DNA from 2 places in the Peribacillus sp. Bi134 genome. Region 1 is predicted to be linked to the other one. Evidence: riboswitches for the same ligand, from Rfam matches in the RefSeq annotation. Region 1 holds a riboswitch; the other holds the start of a gene.

Region 1 (7,960 bases):
AATTGCATTTTCACACCGGCAATTTTCTCTAACTTGTCTCTGCCTTCTTGTATCGCTAATATTATGCCATCACAATATTTAGCAATGATATTTGCATCAGGTTTATTTAAACTGTCTGATGTATGGAATAAAATGATGTCAAAATCCTTCTTCCATTCTTCAATCAGAGTTGGAAGGGTTTCTAATGTTAATAAAGTTGCTGGCTCATAAATGGCTTCGCTTGTAGGTATACAAAATAGATGACCCTTTATATGTATAGCATGTTCGTTAATATTGGACTTCTCGTTTAAAAGCAAGTTGGTCAAACCGAATGAATTATCGATATTAAACACTTGATGCAGCGAAGGCTGGCGCAGATTAGCATCCACTACAAGGACTCGTTTACGCTGCTCAGAAAAGGCAAGTGCTAAGTACGCTGATGCATTTACAATATTCTGTGTTTGTGAAAGAGATGTAATCATTAATATTGAATCGTCTTTATGAAGGTTGGACTCGATATTGTTACATATCGAATAAAATTGCTCTTTATTGATTTCATTTAGGTAAAAGGATTGTTTCCTTGTGAATTTAATACTCACTATATTCACCCCGTTTTGTGGAAGGTAAGGTTTTATATGTTGTTTTACGTTTTCTGTTTATTCTTTTGGTATTCAAATCCAGCCTCCCTAATAATGGAATTCCAAGAAGTTCAAGCTCCCTATCGGAGTAGGTTGAATCATCAAAGTGCTCTCTAAGAAGTGCTAAGCCTATTCCAGCAAAAAAGCCTATTATGATCGAAATGGCTATGATGAATTTCGGCTTTGGGAAAAGCAGTTCTGCTTGTCCCATTTCATTATCATTTAGAATACTAATCTGTTTAACGTTTGTAATGTCTTTAAAATTAGATATCGAATGCCTCGCGACAGTTTGGGCGATGTCCTTAGCGGATTCAGGATTTGAATCCTTGACGGTAATCGTGATGATTTGTGAATTATCTCGATTAGTAATGGAAACTTGCTTAAGTAAGTCATAGCTAGAAGTCTTAAGATTCAATTCCTCTTTAACTCCTATCATGATCTGCGGACTTTTAATGATGTCCATATATGAAAGAGCAAGCTGTCTGTTCTCTTGAACCTTGTTTATCGAGGCTTCCTTTTCATCCATGCTTAATGATCCTGCCAGAACTTGAGTGGAATACTGATAGGTTGGTTTCATAAGGTACATGGACGAAAAAATAATAAAACCAGTAATACAAAGGGTAGATAGAATAATGATAAATATTCGCTTTTTTAAGATTCGTATAAAATCTTTAATTTTTACTTTTTCATTCATCGATTTCACCACTTTTTTAGAGATAGTAAGAATACGTTCACAACTTGCAAAGAATTTTTATATAATAGTAGAAATTATCCTATTTTGCGTTTTAAAGCTATGTGGTCTTTGGAAATTACTTTTTCTTGTTTGTTTCTTGTGAAGTACGATCCGAGCCTCATGCATGGTTTTTCCACAAGTAGATAGGACGCTGAAGAGAGTAAAAAAGATAAGAAAAAGGAAAATATCAATATTAAACCGGTAGGCAGCTTGTTATAGAATAGGTACATCAATGAGAATAAGGATATAAGATGGTACAAATACAAACTATATGAAATCTTCCCGAGAAGAGTTAGCAATCTAGACCTTAAGACAGTCGAAATTTTTTGGGAACATACGCTCATGGAGATAAAAATGCAAACACCGAATGAGACAACATAATCCCTAAAAATATAATTGTTTAAAAAATCCACTTCACCAATGATGCCTTCGTACATAAAACAGGTAATTGCCCCCAACAACAATGCAATCTTTACAGGTTTTTTCTTTTTCAAGGTATAGGAAAAAAGTCCGTGTCGATATTTCGCTATTATTGCTCCCATCAAAAAAAGGGTACTGTAGTGGAAACTTAGAAAAATGCTTGTTATATCGCCACCAGAACCAAACAAATACAAAAAAATAGTCGACGAAAAAATTAAAACAAAAAGCCATAATAAAGAGTATTTAAGCTTTTTTCGCACAAATAAAAAAATCAGAACAGGAAATATAATCGAAATTCTCATTTCGTGGACAAGGGACCATATAACATTGTTATAGGCGTCTGTATTGTATTGCCCTATAAACAAAAGATGTTCTATTAATAAGGAAGGAGTATCCGGGCCTGTCCAAGATTTATTAAACCAGTCAGTGATATAGGGCAAATCAATTTGGCTTAAAAGCATTTTAGCCAATATAGCCATGCCTATTGCTACTAGATATGGTATATAAATTCGAAACACTCGTTTTATTAAGTATGTAGAATAGTGGAATTTAGCACTATTAACTGATAAATACAAAACAAAACCACTTAATACAAAGAATAGAATGACAGACTCATTTCCACTGCTGAAAAAAAGGCGTAAAGGAGTTTCCTTAAACAAATAAATCATGTTGGAGCTGCTGCTTGAACCATACTGATAATCAGCATATGAAGGGTAAACCATCAAATAATGCCCGATTAACACTATGAGAGCGGCTAAACCCCTTAATGAGTCGAATTCCTCATATCTAGTCATATCCTCCTCCATATAAACCGTTTTTTTATAATATAGCACTTGTTCTCAATAAAGTATAGTTAGTTCTTTAAAACAGACAAAAATAGACAATTAAGTACAAAATTAACCATAATATACCAATTTATAAGCTCGATTAGGTAATGTTTAATCGACTAATAAATACTTCTGGAGAACAGTTGAAAGACCGAACACATCATGCTCTTATAAGAGATTTGTGGCCTTTGGCCAATGGATAAATCCTGTACCCACTACCCTAAATTTCCTTAAGATATGGAAGTTTGGGGAACAGCTAGCCAGTTAAGGATTAGACATACAGGCGATGTTTATTATTCCTGTAATGAGGGAAACAAATTACAAGATATGCAAATAGAATTAAACCAATTGACATAATAATGTAAAGATGGTAAGTTCAATTTGGTTATTCTTTATAAAGAACAGTTTGTTCGTTAAGGGTGATGGTGTAAACTGTTAATTCTATCGAAAGATAAAAAAATAAGTAAAAAAAAATAATAGATTTTACTATTTAATATAAACCTGTCATTTTTATTAAAAGCAAAGGATCCATTAATAAATTATATAAGAAAGGATGATTTTAATGCCTTTATACCAAATGAGAGAAATATGGACACCTTTAAAATTAGTTGGGGTTAAGTTTTTTAAAACAGAAGAAGGAAGTATTTTTATGAAAGTATTTAATAAACGTCGAAGAAAGTTAAAGTAAAATATTATTGTGCGTTAAGCTTTTTATGATGAATCAAAAATTACCAATACCTAGTTGTTTTATTGAAGAATATTGTAGAATGATGGCGGAAATTAACGAAAAGTATTTTAGTTAATTATCAGATTTATTAAGTATAATTAACATGAATATATGGGTATGTCGACTTCATAAAAGTTAGACTTACATATTTTGCGCATGAAATTTAATTGGAAAATCATCATAATGTTAAATATTCTTGAGAAAAGCAAACCTATTGAAAAATAGGGACGCAAAATTACAGGTCTAAGGCTTTGCTAAGACGGCTGTGTTACCACAAATAGGCGGAATTTGTCATGGAAGAAAACAATGAATTGGAAGAATGGATTTATTTAATGTTAGAAGCGAAAAATTCAGGCTTGTCCATTAAAGATGTGAATGATTTTATCGTAGAAAATGGATCAAGAGAAAAATCTTACATCATGGGATAAGCTATATGTACCTTAGGGAAGGCTGTTATACAGTCTTCTTTTTTATTTTCATTACCGGAAATTACCGTAAAAGGTATCCAGAATAAGGAACATGGCGATGATAATAAAAATGCGACCTAATTGAGGGGGATTTTTATTATGGATGTACCTATTGCCTTTTTTAAGGGTTTAATGTGGGGAACTTTATTCAGTGTACCGCTATGGTTATCATTTTGCGGTTGGATAAAAATAATATTGAATGTTTTAGAATAAAACCCTTATTAAATCAGATTATTAAATGAATAAAGAAGGATTTAATATATTGATAATGGAATTTAACTTAAATACATAATGTGTTTTAAGTTGTCTTACCCTTCTCCAGATATACGAAATATAGCAAAAAAATAGTGAATAATACTTAAATATTTTTCGTTATGTGCCGATACTACACTATAGAGATCAAGCAAAGGGACTTCGCAAAGGCGATGTCAGATAGCTGCCATCAAAATAGAAGGAGATTATTTGATGACAAAAAACAAGTTCATTACGTTCGAGGAAGTTTATGAAAAGAAACAGAGAAGCAAGAAAATTTTTATTGGGACTTATATTACCATTACATTAGTTTTGATTTCATTAATGACATATTTTATGGGACAATCATAATGTGGGGTTATCGAAGGGGCTGAGCAATCGGTCCTTTTTTGTTTTTTTATATCCACACTATTTACCTAAAACTTACTAGTATTCATTCAAAAGGGATATTTCAGAAATGTTAAAATTGGGTAAATTTTTGGTTTTCAAACTAGTTTCTGCTTGCCAATTCTCGGTTTATATGTGATTATCAAATAAATGAGCTATATTCCTTATTTTTGAAAAAAGGATTAGGACAACAGTATGAAATGGTGGCTCAATTATATATTGGAGTGGAAATTTCGCATGGATTTTTTTGATATTTTAAAAGACACTTTTGCCAAGGGTGAGTCTGGACAAGATGTTTCTGTAAATGAACTTGTGGAAGAGATTAAGGAGAAATTAAGCGGGATCATTGAACATCCTGATAGTATATGATTCGTAGATACTTCTTCCCGGGCTTATTGACGTTGGGTGTTGTTTGGTGCAGTTTTGTATAGAATGTTATTCTATCGTTTTCAGGGGCTCTTATATGTATCCTTTTTAGTGCAGATGATTTGCATCAAAAACTAACCGGTGGCCGAACTCCCTTGTTGCAAGATGTCATGCTGGACACGTTTGGCGGTTTGCTGGGAATCTTCTTTTCTCTTTTCTGGTATCGAAGAAGAAAGCGTCAATGAATTTTAGAAATCATTTCCGTTACATATACTAAAGGAGCATGTTTAAAACATGCTTCTTTTTTATCGTTTTCATTTATTTATAAATGAATGATAACCTGTGAGGGTGATGAGTATGAGGAGAATTGACGGCTATTCTCGGGGTGTTAGCTGCAGGAGTTTGTATCATTCTTTTTTTTCGATCGGTTCAAAAAGCGCGTGATGAAAGTGAGGCGGAGTTCGGGAACTCCTGGGATTTGTTAAGTTCTAAAATAAAGCTTCGATTTCCGAATCGTGCAGATTATGTGCAAAATCGGTCACATGTATTTTTACAGCATATGAATGTGAAGTCCTTTCAATATGATTTGCAGGCCGATACTTAAGAATGTGAAGAACTGGATTCTGGATAAGGTTGGAGGGCAGCATAAAACGGCCTATGAAATTCCAGTTACACAGGTCTTCAATTCTCGCATTGTGGTGTTTATCTTGAACAAGATAGCTATGTTTTCACAGAAAAAGGCGAAAGCTGTTTGTTATGGGAATATTCGGTTTAAATAGGTTCCTCTCCTTTTTCAGGCTCGAGTTCGTTTTATTGAAAAGGGAGAGGTAATGCTCTCATGTATTGCCGAAAAGAGCTACTTCTCATGAAACATATTTCATTCTTGATCGATCACTGATGGCTTTCAGAATAAACATTTTGTCCTGTTTGCTTAGCATAGCCCAGCTGCCTGCTTTGATTTTCATACAAATCCACTCCTTTGGTTTAGGATTATTTATTATAGTTGATGAATGACGGTTGATGGAATTCCGGGTCCAGTGAATGATAGTGTCAAGTGATTATAGGGGCAAGGGGAAGATGGAATTGTCAGCTCATATTAGATTATACCGTCTTTTAGTGCCTAATAAACAACAAAAATTCCAACAAATCTCTACAATTGGTGTTCGTTTTTTGTCAGATTATTGGACGGGGAAAATGAAAAAGCTGTCAGGATGCGGGTCCGGACAGCTCTTTCATTTTTTCTTATTTGATGGATAATTGTTCTTTTAATTCGGATTGAACCTTTTCCTTTTCTTCATCCGACACAATATAATAGTAGATTCCGTCGATTTTAGTACCGTTACCATTTATAGATGATTGGGTAATGCTTTTGCTTGCGTCCCTGTAGTTCTTTTGGATGTCCATCATGTCATCAAACGTCAAATTCGTCTGGATATTATTACCGAGTGCAGCGAAGACTTCATCGTATTTCGTCAATGATGAAAGGCTAGCGCCTTCCTTGATTACAGCCTCGATGATGGCACGTTGTCTGGATTGACGGCCGAAATCACCACTAGGATCATCATGTCTCATTCTTGAATAAGCAAGGGCTTCTTTCCCGTTAAGAGTATGCGTACCTTTTGCAAAATGAATGCCATCGGATGTGAAATCCAGATCGTTTTGTACGGTCACACCGCCGACTGCGTCAACGATATCCTTAAAGCCTTCCATATTGATCTTCATATAATAGTCGATTGGGATATCAAGGAAGTTTTCAACTGTATCCATGGACATTTTTGCGCCGCCGAAGGCAAATGCATGGTTGATTTTATCCTGTGTTCCATGACCGACGATTTCGGTCCGTGTATCACGCGGAATGCTTAGCATTTTGACCGATTTCTTTTGCGGATTGACTGTCAAGACGATCATTGTATCTGAGCGGCCTTTGTCGCCATCACGTTCATCGACACCGAGCATGAGCATCGAGAATGGCTCCTGATCGGATAGTGCAAGGTCCTTAGTTCGTTTATCGGTGGTACGGTCTATTGGTGTATGCATCGTGTCAACGGTTTTTGTCAGTGAATTCCATACGGAATAGGCAAAGGCTCCCCCAGCTAATATGAATAGCAGGACAATTACCCCGACTACCTTCAGCCATGTCCGTTTCTTTTTCTTCTTTTTTTCATGTCTCATATTTTACTTCCTTCCTCTTTTTGTAACCACTTCATCTATTATATTTAATTTCATAATAAAAGAATAGTATATTTTGCTACTTTATAATACCTTTGACATATTTGGAAGCCAATAAAAGGTTTTTGTTATGACATGAAAGTTTAATAGGTTTTTATAATTGGTTTGAATTTTTTTGAATTGAATGCTGATATAGCAAGGGTTTAAAGCTATGACATTGTAGCAGCACGGCTATATAAAAGTCTGGATTTCATCTAGGTAAATAGTCGTGGGGTTTTTCAAGGGGAAGGCAGTATTTAAAAGGGGTGCTTCCAAGCTGCCTTTGCAATTCCCGGTGACAAACAAAGGGGAAGGACGGTATCCGCCGCTGATCGAGGCAGCTCCGCAAAATGTTTCAGCTGAGCAGTATGTGGAGCTATATACAGAATCAGAAAAAAATCACCAGTTATTCTGTGATGTAAACGAAGTTATAGTTTGGCAAGCTGCATGAACCGTGACAAAATCCGGACAAAGTAAAGCTCCTGTGTAGCCATTTCATTCTATATAGAAATATGTTGATGTAACTCCGGAAAAAATTCCCGAGTTTTTTTATTAAAAAGTAAGGCCCTTTTTTAAAAGTTGAATAGAATGGAAAAAGTGATTTTTCAAAAGGGAATTTCTAGGCGTACGACGATTTCCTACAAAATGGGTGATAAGCAGAGTCCGTATTGGAAAGCAGGCGCATATATATGCAGTACGGATATCATTAAAGTATAAATAACTATTGGAGGCTAAAGGAAAAATGGCAGAGACTGTTGGTTTACCGTACCTTGATGCTTTAACAGGAAAATCGGTGAGGGTGTTTAAAGGCGGGCCTGATTCTAGAGAAGGCAGGCTTATAGGAGTATTAAGCGATTATATCGTTTTACAAACAGGGAAAGATGAACAAACTCAACTTGTGTATTACGCAAGGGATCATTTGAAAATAGTTGTCGCGAATGCGAAAAAGTCACAAG
Region 2 (7,960 bases), on a different contig from region 1:
ACGTTATCGAATCCAGATGCTGTATCAGTGAGAAATGTGAATTCGACCAGTGATTTTTCCGGGAATATAAAAGTGAATGGACTTGCCAAGGCAGCAACCATGACAAGTACAGAAAAATCAGCTGTTACCGACCCCAAAAAGAAACTATCGGAATTGGGAATCACGACTCCTCAAGATATTACGATACTGTCCATCAATAAGGATGGCGGTTTTGATACGGAAGTAAAAGATGGCGCAACAGTGGAAAAACTGTATACTCTTACCCTTGATGCGGACGATACGTTAGAAAGTGTCATAAATAAAATTAATGCAAACTCGGGAGTGACTCTATTTTTCGATGAAACGTCCCAGAAGTTTTCCATCACTGCTAAAAATACAGGTGATATAAAAAATCGGCCTGAAATTGAGTTAGGGAGTACCGGAGATTTCTTCAATGTGCTAAAAATGAGCAGTAACAATGAAGGAACTGGCGGCACAATAGGGGAAAATGCATCGATTACTTATAATGGCCTGGACATTTCCCGGCCTTCGAATACGTTTCAGATTAATGGAGCGGAAATAACGGTAAAGCAAAAAACGACGGATACAGTCACATTCTCATCAACAGCTGATGTGGATGCCATCCTGGACACGATCACTCAGTTTGTGAATAAATACAATGATGTCATTAAAAAGGTTCAAGATAAAACGGGTGAAGCTAAATATCGCTCCTTTACCCCGCTTACCTCTGAGCAAAAGAAGGCAATGACAGAGGATGAAGTGAAGCTGTGGGAAGAAAAAGCGAAAAGCGGAACATTAAAAGGGGATTCGACGTTAAAAAGCCTCCTGACCACAATGAGGTCATCCCTATACACCTCGGTGGATGGGATCACAGGAAAAAACAATCTCAGCAGTTTGGGGATCACCACCACCAAAAATTATTTGGAGGGCGGTAAATTAACGATTGATGAGGACAAGCTCCGGGCAGCCATTAGTGAGGATCCGAATGCGATTTATGATATGTTCATGGCCAATGGGCCAGAAAAGAGCGACAAAGGCCTCGCGCGCCGGTTAAGGGATGATATAGAATCATCAATGAAGGCGATTACTGAAAAGGCCGGAAAGGCCGGATTTGTTAATAACAATTTTACAATCGGAAAATTGGTCGATGGGCTGGATAAGAAGATTTCAACATTTGAGGCAAAGCTAACGAAATTGGAATCGCGCTATTACAACCAGTTCACGGCGATGGAAAAAGCGATTCAAAAGGCAAACAGCCAAAGTGCATCGTTAGCTTCTTATTTTAGTTAAGGTAAGTCGGAAAGGAAGTTAAATATGGCAATAAATAATCCTTATCAATCGTATCAGCAAAATTCAGTCAACACAGCATCCCCGGGAGAGCTTACATTACTGCTTTATAATGGCTGTTTGAAGTTCATCATGCTTGGGAAGAAGGCCATTGAAGCAGGAAATATCGAAGCGAAGAATACGAACATCATCAAGGCGCAAAATATCATCCGCGAATTGATGGTGACGCTGAATATGGATGCGGATGTATCCAAAGATATGATGAGTCTATATGATTTCATGAACCGGCGTCTGATAGAAGCGAATATGAAAAATGATGTTTCTGCCTTGGAAGAAGTGGAGGGCCTTGTTACTGAGTTCCGGAATACTTGGAAGGAAGTAATTCAAATCAATCGGAAAAAACAATTTACCCAAAGCGGTCAAGTGTAATGGTGATTAGGACCTTTCATGATTTGACTGTTGAATTACTTGCCGTTCTGGAAAATCACACGATTACAGAGCGTGATGATAAAATAGAAAGGATCACAAAGCTGATCGATCAGCGAGATGGACTTCTTTCTCGAATCAAACCGCCTTTTACTGCAGAAGAGCAGCAGCTGGGACGTGCAGCACTGTTGCTCAACCAAAAGGTCGATCACTTGCTGAAGCTCCAAAAGCAGGAGATAAAGCGGGATATCCAGGAAATAAACAAGAAGAAACGATCGTCCAATAAATACACGAACCCGTATGAAAGTCTATCAGTGGATGGTGTGTTCTATGATAAAAGAAATTGATTACACGACCGTTTGGATTCCAAAAGGTTTTCATGTTAATTATTTTTAAATTTTCTGTAAATAAAATAGGCTTAATTTTTTCTTTATAGCATAGCATTTGATATAATGAAGCTAGGGCAGACATCAACCCCTTTCCAAACCTTCCGACAATTGTTTCATTATTTCGACATATTTCATGATGTGTTTCTAAAAGGAACCGGAGGGGTATTGTAGAATCTAACTGTATAGTCTTAATTTAAGGAGGACTCACTTTATGAATTACAACGTACGCGGTGAAAACATTGAGGTAACTCCAGCAATTCGAGAATACGTCGAAAAGAAAATTGGCAAGTTAGAACGATATTTTAACAATACACCAGATGCAAATGTGTTAGTGAATTTAAAAGTGAACAATAATACATCAAAGGTCGAAGTGACGATTCCCATGCAGAATTTGGTTCTTCGTGCTGAAGAGGAAAATGCGGATATGTATGCTGCCATTGACTTGATCAATGATAAGCTTGAACGCCAAATTCGTAAACATAAAACGAAGGTCAATCGTAAGTTCCGGAACAATCTATCAGCTGCACCAGATGCATTCGCCTTCAATATGGAAGTTGACGAAGTGGTGGATGAATTCGAAGACGATAATGATATTGAAGTGGTCCGCAATAAGCGCTTTGATTTAAAGCCGATGGACAGTGAAGAAGCGATTTTACAAATGAATATGCTTGGTCACAGTTTCTTCGTTTACACGAATGCGGATACTAATACAACGAACGTAGTGTACCGCCGAAAAGATGGACGCTATGGATTGATTGAACCTAGTTAATTATTATTCTAAGATCAAAAGCACAGCCCAGCCTTTGGGTTGTGCTTTTTTAATGCCTGTTGATAGAATTCGTTTGAAAAGGAAAAGAATGATTGCTTCTTTTGTTCTCTATAAAATACAAATCAACGAAAAATCCTTTTGAAGAACAATTATTGTTCTTTATTAAGATAAATAGTCAGTTTTACCTATTTAATAACCCCCTTCTTTTGCACTATACTCAAATTGTGAGTTCTTTAAAAAGAACGGCTGATTTTTTATAAAAAACAATTTGATCAAGGTGCAGAGGGGTTGGATTACTTGTATCGAAAGAATTGCCATACTTGCCATAGGGCTTCTTTTAGCAGTGCGGAATATGGAAAGTGGCTTTGCCCGACCTGCGGTGAGGATTTAACTGCGCAAAAAGCCTTGGATGCACTTACAATGGAGAGAATCAATACAAAGCCACGAAATATTAAGAAGAGCAATATTCACTATTATACAAAAAAACGAAAATGAATTAGTCTATGATAAATTACCTGCACTATGAATTTTCTTAATTTTGTAATAATTTGTCGGATAAAAGTTTTTGCATTTAGGTAGATTACCGACATAAAATAGCAATATATGGAGTGGGTATCCGTTATAATATGATTATAAGTAATGTATTTGGTAATAAATACCAACAAAGGCAAACTTATTGAAAGATGAGGGCGCAAAGGCACAGGTCTAAGGTCCTCGAGACTATGATGGCTGGTCTGCCTGAAATACAAGGAGTATTTTAGGAGGTAGAAGAGGTGGCTAATGTGGAAATGGATCAAGAATGGGTGAAATTGATTTCAGAAGCAAGGAGCTTGGGTTTCAAAAAGGAGGAAATCAGTGCTTTTTTGAAACGGGAAAGCCTTGAGGTAACATTAGAGGAGAACAATGGAAAATAGCTTACGAAAAAGTTCGAGAACATCCCTATAAACAGTAATTCGATTCATTAGCTGTTTATAGGGTTTATTCTTCCTTGAGATTCTACAAGTCTAGCTTATTCAAACTGTATTCTTCAGGATTATGTAGGTAAACTAGTGTACTACCACTCTACTCTTCTTTATCTTTTCTCCATTTATTAAACTCGATGAATTCCCTGAATTGTTGTTTTGAGACACCCGAATTCATGGCTTCCTCAACGATTTTCATCCAGTCAGTGTCTAAGGTTTCCTTATTTGGTGCATCATAAAGCAGGGCATCAACAGGAATGTTTAGTACGGCGGAGATTTTTTCAAGAAATTGAATAGAAGGATTCGTTTGTAAGTTCCGCTCGAGCGAACTTAAATAAGACTTTGCCACACCCGCTTTATCGGCAAGTTCAGTCATCGACATTTTCTTTTCTTCTCGCAGTTTTTTTACACGTTCACCAATCATCAATACCACCTCGAAACATGTTCTATTTATCTTCCGCTAATAAGTGTCAGTAGCCAATCTTATCATTCAAAACAAGACGACTGTAAGGTTGGATTACCTTGACATGCTATCGCTAGAGAGGACACACAGCATCTAGTGATGGAAGGTTATGGATAATTCACATTTACATATGGAATAGTGGGGAGTTAGCAACATATTTTTTATACTTCCTTCTATTTTAACAGTTTTACTCCTCATTTATCCATTGTTTTTCGCAAGAATTGAATTCAGGTCTATACCAGGGAAGTGACATGAAGTTGTACCTCTATGATAGAAGTGGTAAAATTAAGCGTGCATTAGTAATAATAGAAGTGTGTTTCTTCTTACTTATATGAATTTTGTCATTGAACGATAATTACCATAATAGAGGAGCGTTATTGAATGCTTAATATATTAAATAAAGTTTTTGATCCGAATAAGCGAGAAATCAAACGTTTAGAAAAAATCGCCGATCAGGTCGAAGCGCTGGCTGATGAGACGGCGGGGTTATCGGATGAACAGTTGCGTGCCAAAACGGGTGAATTTAAAGAGCGTTATCAAAATGGGGAAACCGTTGATGATTTGCTTGTTGAGGCTTTTGCGGTTGCACGTGAAGGGGCAAAGCGTGCTCTGGGCTTATATCCTTATCGTGTTCAAATCATGGGTGGGGCATCACTTCATGATGGAAATATCTCCGAGATGAAAACAGGGGAAGGTAAAACCTTAACGTCCACCATGCCGGTTTATTTAAACGCGCTTACCGGTAAAGGTGTACATGTCGTTACTGTCAATGAATACTTGGCACACCGTGATGCCACCGAGATGGGTGTATTGTATGATTTCCTTGGTTTGACCGTCGGGTTGAATTTGAACAGTCATTCTAAAGAAGAAAAACAGGCGGCGTACAATGCTGACATTACGTACAGTACGAATAATGAGTTAGGTTTTGATTATCTTCGTGACAATATGGTGTTATATAAAGAACAAATGGTACAGCGCCCGCTGCACTTCGCTGTCATTGATGAGGTCGATTCGATTTTGATCGATGAGGCAAGAACGCCATTGATCATTTCCGGCTCTGCACAAAAATCGGCTCAGCTGTATATCCAGGCCAATGCGTTTGTAAAAACCTTGAAAAAAGAAACCGACTACACATATGATGAAAAGACAAAAGGTGTTCAGCTGACGGAAGATGGGATGAATCGAGCTGAAAAAGCGTTTAATATCGATAATTTATTCGATATTAATCACGTTACTTTGAATCATCATATCAATCAGGCGTTAAAGGCACATGTTTCCATGCATTTGGATGTGGATTATGTTGTCCAGGAAGGCGAGATAGTCATCGTTGACCAATTCACTGGCCGTTTGATGAAAGGCCGCCGTTACAGTGAAGGTCTCCACCAGGCGATCGAAGCGAAAGAAGGACTTGAGATTCAAAATGAAAGCATGACTCTTGCGACGATTACATTCCAGAACTATTTCAGGATGTATGAAAAGCTTTCAGGTATGACCGGAACAGCCAAAACGGAAGAAGAAGAATTCCGCAATATTTATAATATGAATGTAATTGCGATCCCGACAAACAGGAATATCATCAGGGACGACAGGGCAGATCTTATATACGCGACAACTGATGGCAAATTCAAGGCTGTTGTGGAAGACATCGCCGAACGCTATACAAAGGGTCAGCCTGTGCTTGTCGGTACGGTTGCCATCGAAACATCTGAAGTCATATCTGCCTATTTATCAAAAAAAGGAATCCCTCACGATGTTTTGAATGCCAAGAACCATGAGCGTGAAGCGGAAATCATTGCGAATGCAGGTAATCAAGGCTCAGTTACGATCGCTACGAACATGGCAGGGCGCGGTACGGATATCAAGCTTAGAGAAGGTGTCAAGGAGCTTGGGGGCCTTGCTGTAATCGGTACGGAACGTCATGAAAGCAGGCGTATAGATAACCAGCTGCGTGGTCGGTCCGGCCGTCAGGGAGATCCAGGGGTCACTCAATTCTATTTATCAATGGAAGATGAATTGATGCGCCGCTTCGGTTCGGATAACATGAAAAACATGATGGCGCGCCTTGGTATGGATGATTCCCAGCCAATTCAAAGCAAAATGGTGACAAGGGCCGTTGAATCCGCACAGAAACGGGTCGAAGGCAATAACTTCGATTCACGTAAGCAATTACTGCAGTATGATGATGTTCTCCGTCAACAACGGGAAATTATCTATAAACAGCGTTTCGATGTCATGGAAAGTGACAACTTACGTGAAATCGTCGAAACGATGATCACGGCATCCATCCAGCGAAATGTTGTCGCGTTTGCACCAATGGGTGATGAGGAAGGCTGGAATTTACAAGGCCTTGTCGATTACCTGAATGGTAACCTATTCAATGAAGGTTCAATCACTGTAGCTGATTTGGAAGGGAAAAATGAATCGGAATTGGTTGAGTTCATTTTAGCAAAAGTGAAAGAAAGCTATGACCAAAAAGAAGAAGAGCTATCTGAAGAACAAATGCGTGAATTCGAAAAAGTAATCGTTCTTCGTGCCGTCGATAGCAAGTGGATGGACCATATTGATGCGATGGAGCAATTGCGCCAAGGGATCCACCTTCGTGCTTATGGCCAGATTGATCCGCTTCGTGAATATCAATCAGAAGGTTTCGCAATGTTTGAAGCGATGATTGCTTCAATGGAAGATGAAGTCGCAAAATACATCATGAAGGCCGAAATCCGAAACAATTTGGAACGTAAGGAAGTCATAAAAGGACAAGCGGTCAATCCGAAGGAAGAAGACGGGGGGAAAGTGAAAAAAGCCCCTGCCCGTAAAAAGGAAGACGTTGGCCGAAACGCGTTATGCCCATGCGGCAGCGGTAAAAAATATAAGAATTGCCATGGCAATTTAGGTTAAAGTTAGGTGTATAATGATTATGGGACGGTTAAGTGTAAGGCTTGCCGCCTCTTTTCATGTTTTGTTTGCATAAAGGTATACATTTGCATATAGTTTGGAGAGGTTTTATTTGTAATGAAGGGAATCCCTCTTCAGGGATTTTTTTTAACATACTTAATGAGGTGAAGAGAAATGGAATTAGCAGAAATTAGAAATGAACTTGAACGGACAGCGCAACGATTAACGGACTTTAGGGGGTCTCTTTGACTTAGATGAAAAAGAGGCACGAATCGCACAGCTAGAAAATGAGATGACACATCCCGATTTTTGGAATGATCAGCAAAAGGCACAAACTGTCATCAATGAAACGAATGGTTTAAAAGAACAAGTCAATCAATTATCCGACCTGAATGAATCATATGAAAATCTGGATTTGACATATGAATTAGTGAAAGAGGAGAACGATCAAGAACTTTTAGCGGAGCTGGAAGAAGAGATCACGGTTCTTGCACAAAAGATGAACGACTTTGAACTTCAACTTTTACTAAGTGAAGAATATGACTCGAAAAATGCCATTCTTGAACTGCATCCTGGTGCAGGCGGAACGGAGTCCCAGGATTGGGGTTCCATGCTGCTGCGCATGTATACAAGATGGGGTGAAAAAAGAGGCTTTAAAGTGGAAACCCTTGATTACCTTCCAGGTGATGAAGCTGGTATCAAGAGTGTCACTTTAATTTTCAAAGGCCATAACGCCTATGGTTATTTGAAAGCGGAAAAAGGGGTACACCGT

The links. Region 1 has a riboswitch for cyclic di-GMP ahead of sinI (DNA-binding anti-repressor SinI). Riboswitches for the same ligand answer to the same signal wherever they lie in the genome.
Region 2: another riboswitch for cyclic di-GMP. It lies ahead of LQ188_RS04505 (anti-repressor SinI family protein); the one in region 1 lies ahead of sinI (DNA-binding anti-repressor SinI).

What each region holds. Positions count from the first base shown of each region.
Region 1 covers NZ_CAKKLN010000005.1:500,566-508,525, reverse strand. The annotation lists gene LQ188_RS13800 (CpsD/CapB family tyrosine-protein kinase) at 1-578, opposite strand, end outside; gene LQ188_RS13795 (Wzz/FepE/Etk N-terminal domain-containing protein) at 568-1,311, opposite strand; gene LQ188_RS13790 (acyltransferase) at 1,386-2,564, opposite strand; cyclic di-GMP riboswitch class I at 3,519-3,600, shown strand; gene sinI (DNA-binding anti-repressor SinI) at 3,618-3,752, shown strand; gene LQ188_RS13780 (hypothetical protein) at 4,257-4,394, shown strand; gene LQ188_RS26835 (hypothetical protein) at 4,668-4,799, shown strand; gene LQ188_RS27005 (VanZ family protein) at 4,868-5,041, shown strand; gene LQ188_RS13775 (hypothetical protein) at 5,164-5,400, shown strand; gene LQ188_RS13770 (LytR family transcriptional regulator) at 6,039-6,968, opposite strand; gene LQ188_RS13765 (hypothetical protein) at 7,234-7,455, shown strand; gene LQ188_RS13760 (hypothetical protein) at 7,747-7,960, shown strand, end outside.
Region 2 covers NZ_CAKKLN010000002.1:322,781-330,740, forward strand. The annotation lists gene LQ188_RS04485 (flagellar hook-associated protein 2) at 1-1,290, shown strand, start outside; gene fliS (flagellar export chaperone FliS) at 1,315-1,716, shown strand; gene LQ188_RS04495 (flagellar protein FliT) at 1,716-2,060, shown strand; gene raiA (ribosome-associated translation inhibitor RaiA) at 2,314-2,871, shown strand; cyclic di-GMP riboswitch class I at 3,528-3,613, shown strand; gene LQ188_RS04505 (anti-repressor SinI family protein) at 3,645-3,785, shown strand; gene LQ188_RS04510 (helix-turn-helix domain-containing protein) at 3,934-4,257, opposite strand; gene secA (preprotein translocase subunit SecA) at 4,678-7,191, shown strand; one part of gene prfB (peptide chain release factor 2) at 7,363-7,425, shown strand; one part of gene prfB (peptide chain release factor 2) at 7,427-7,960, shown strand, end outside.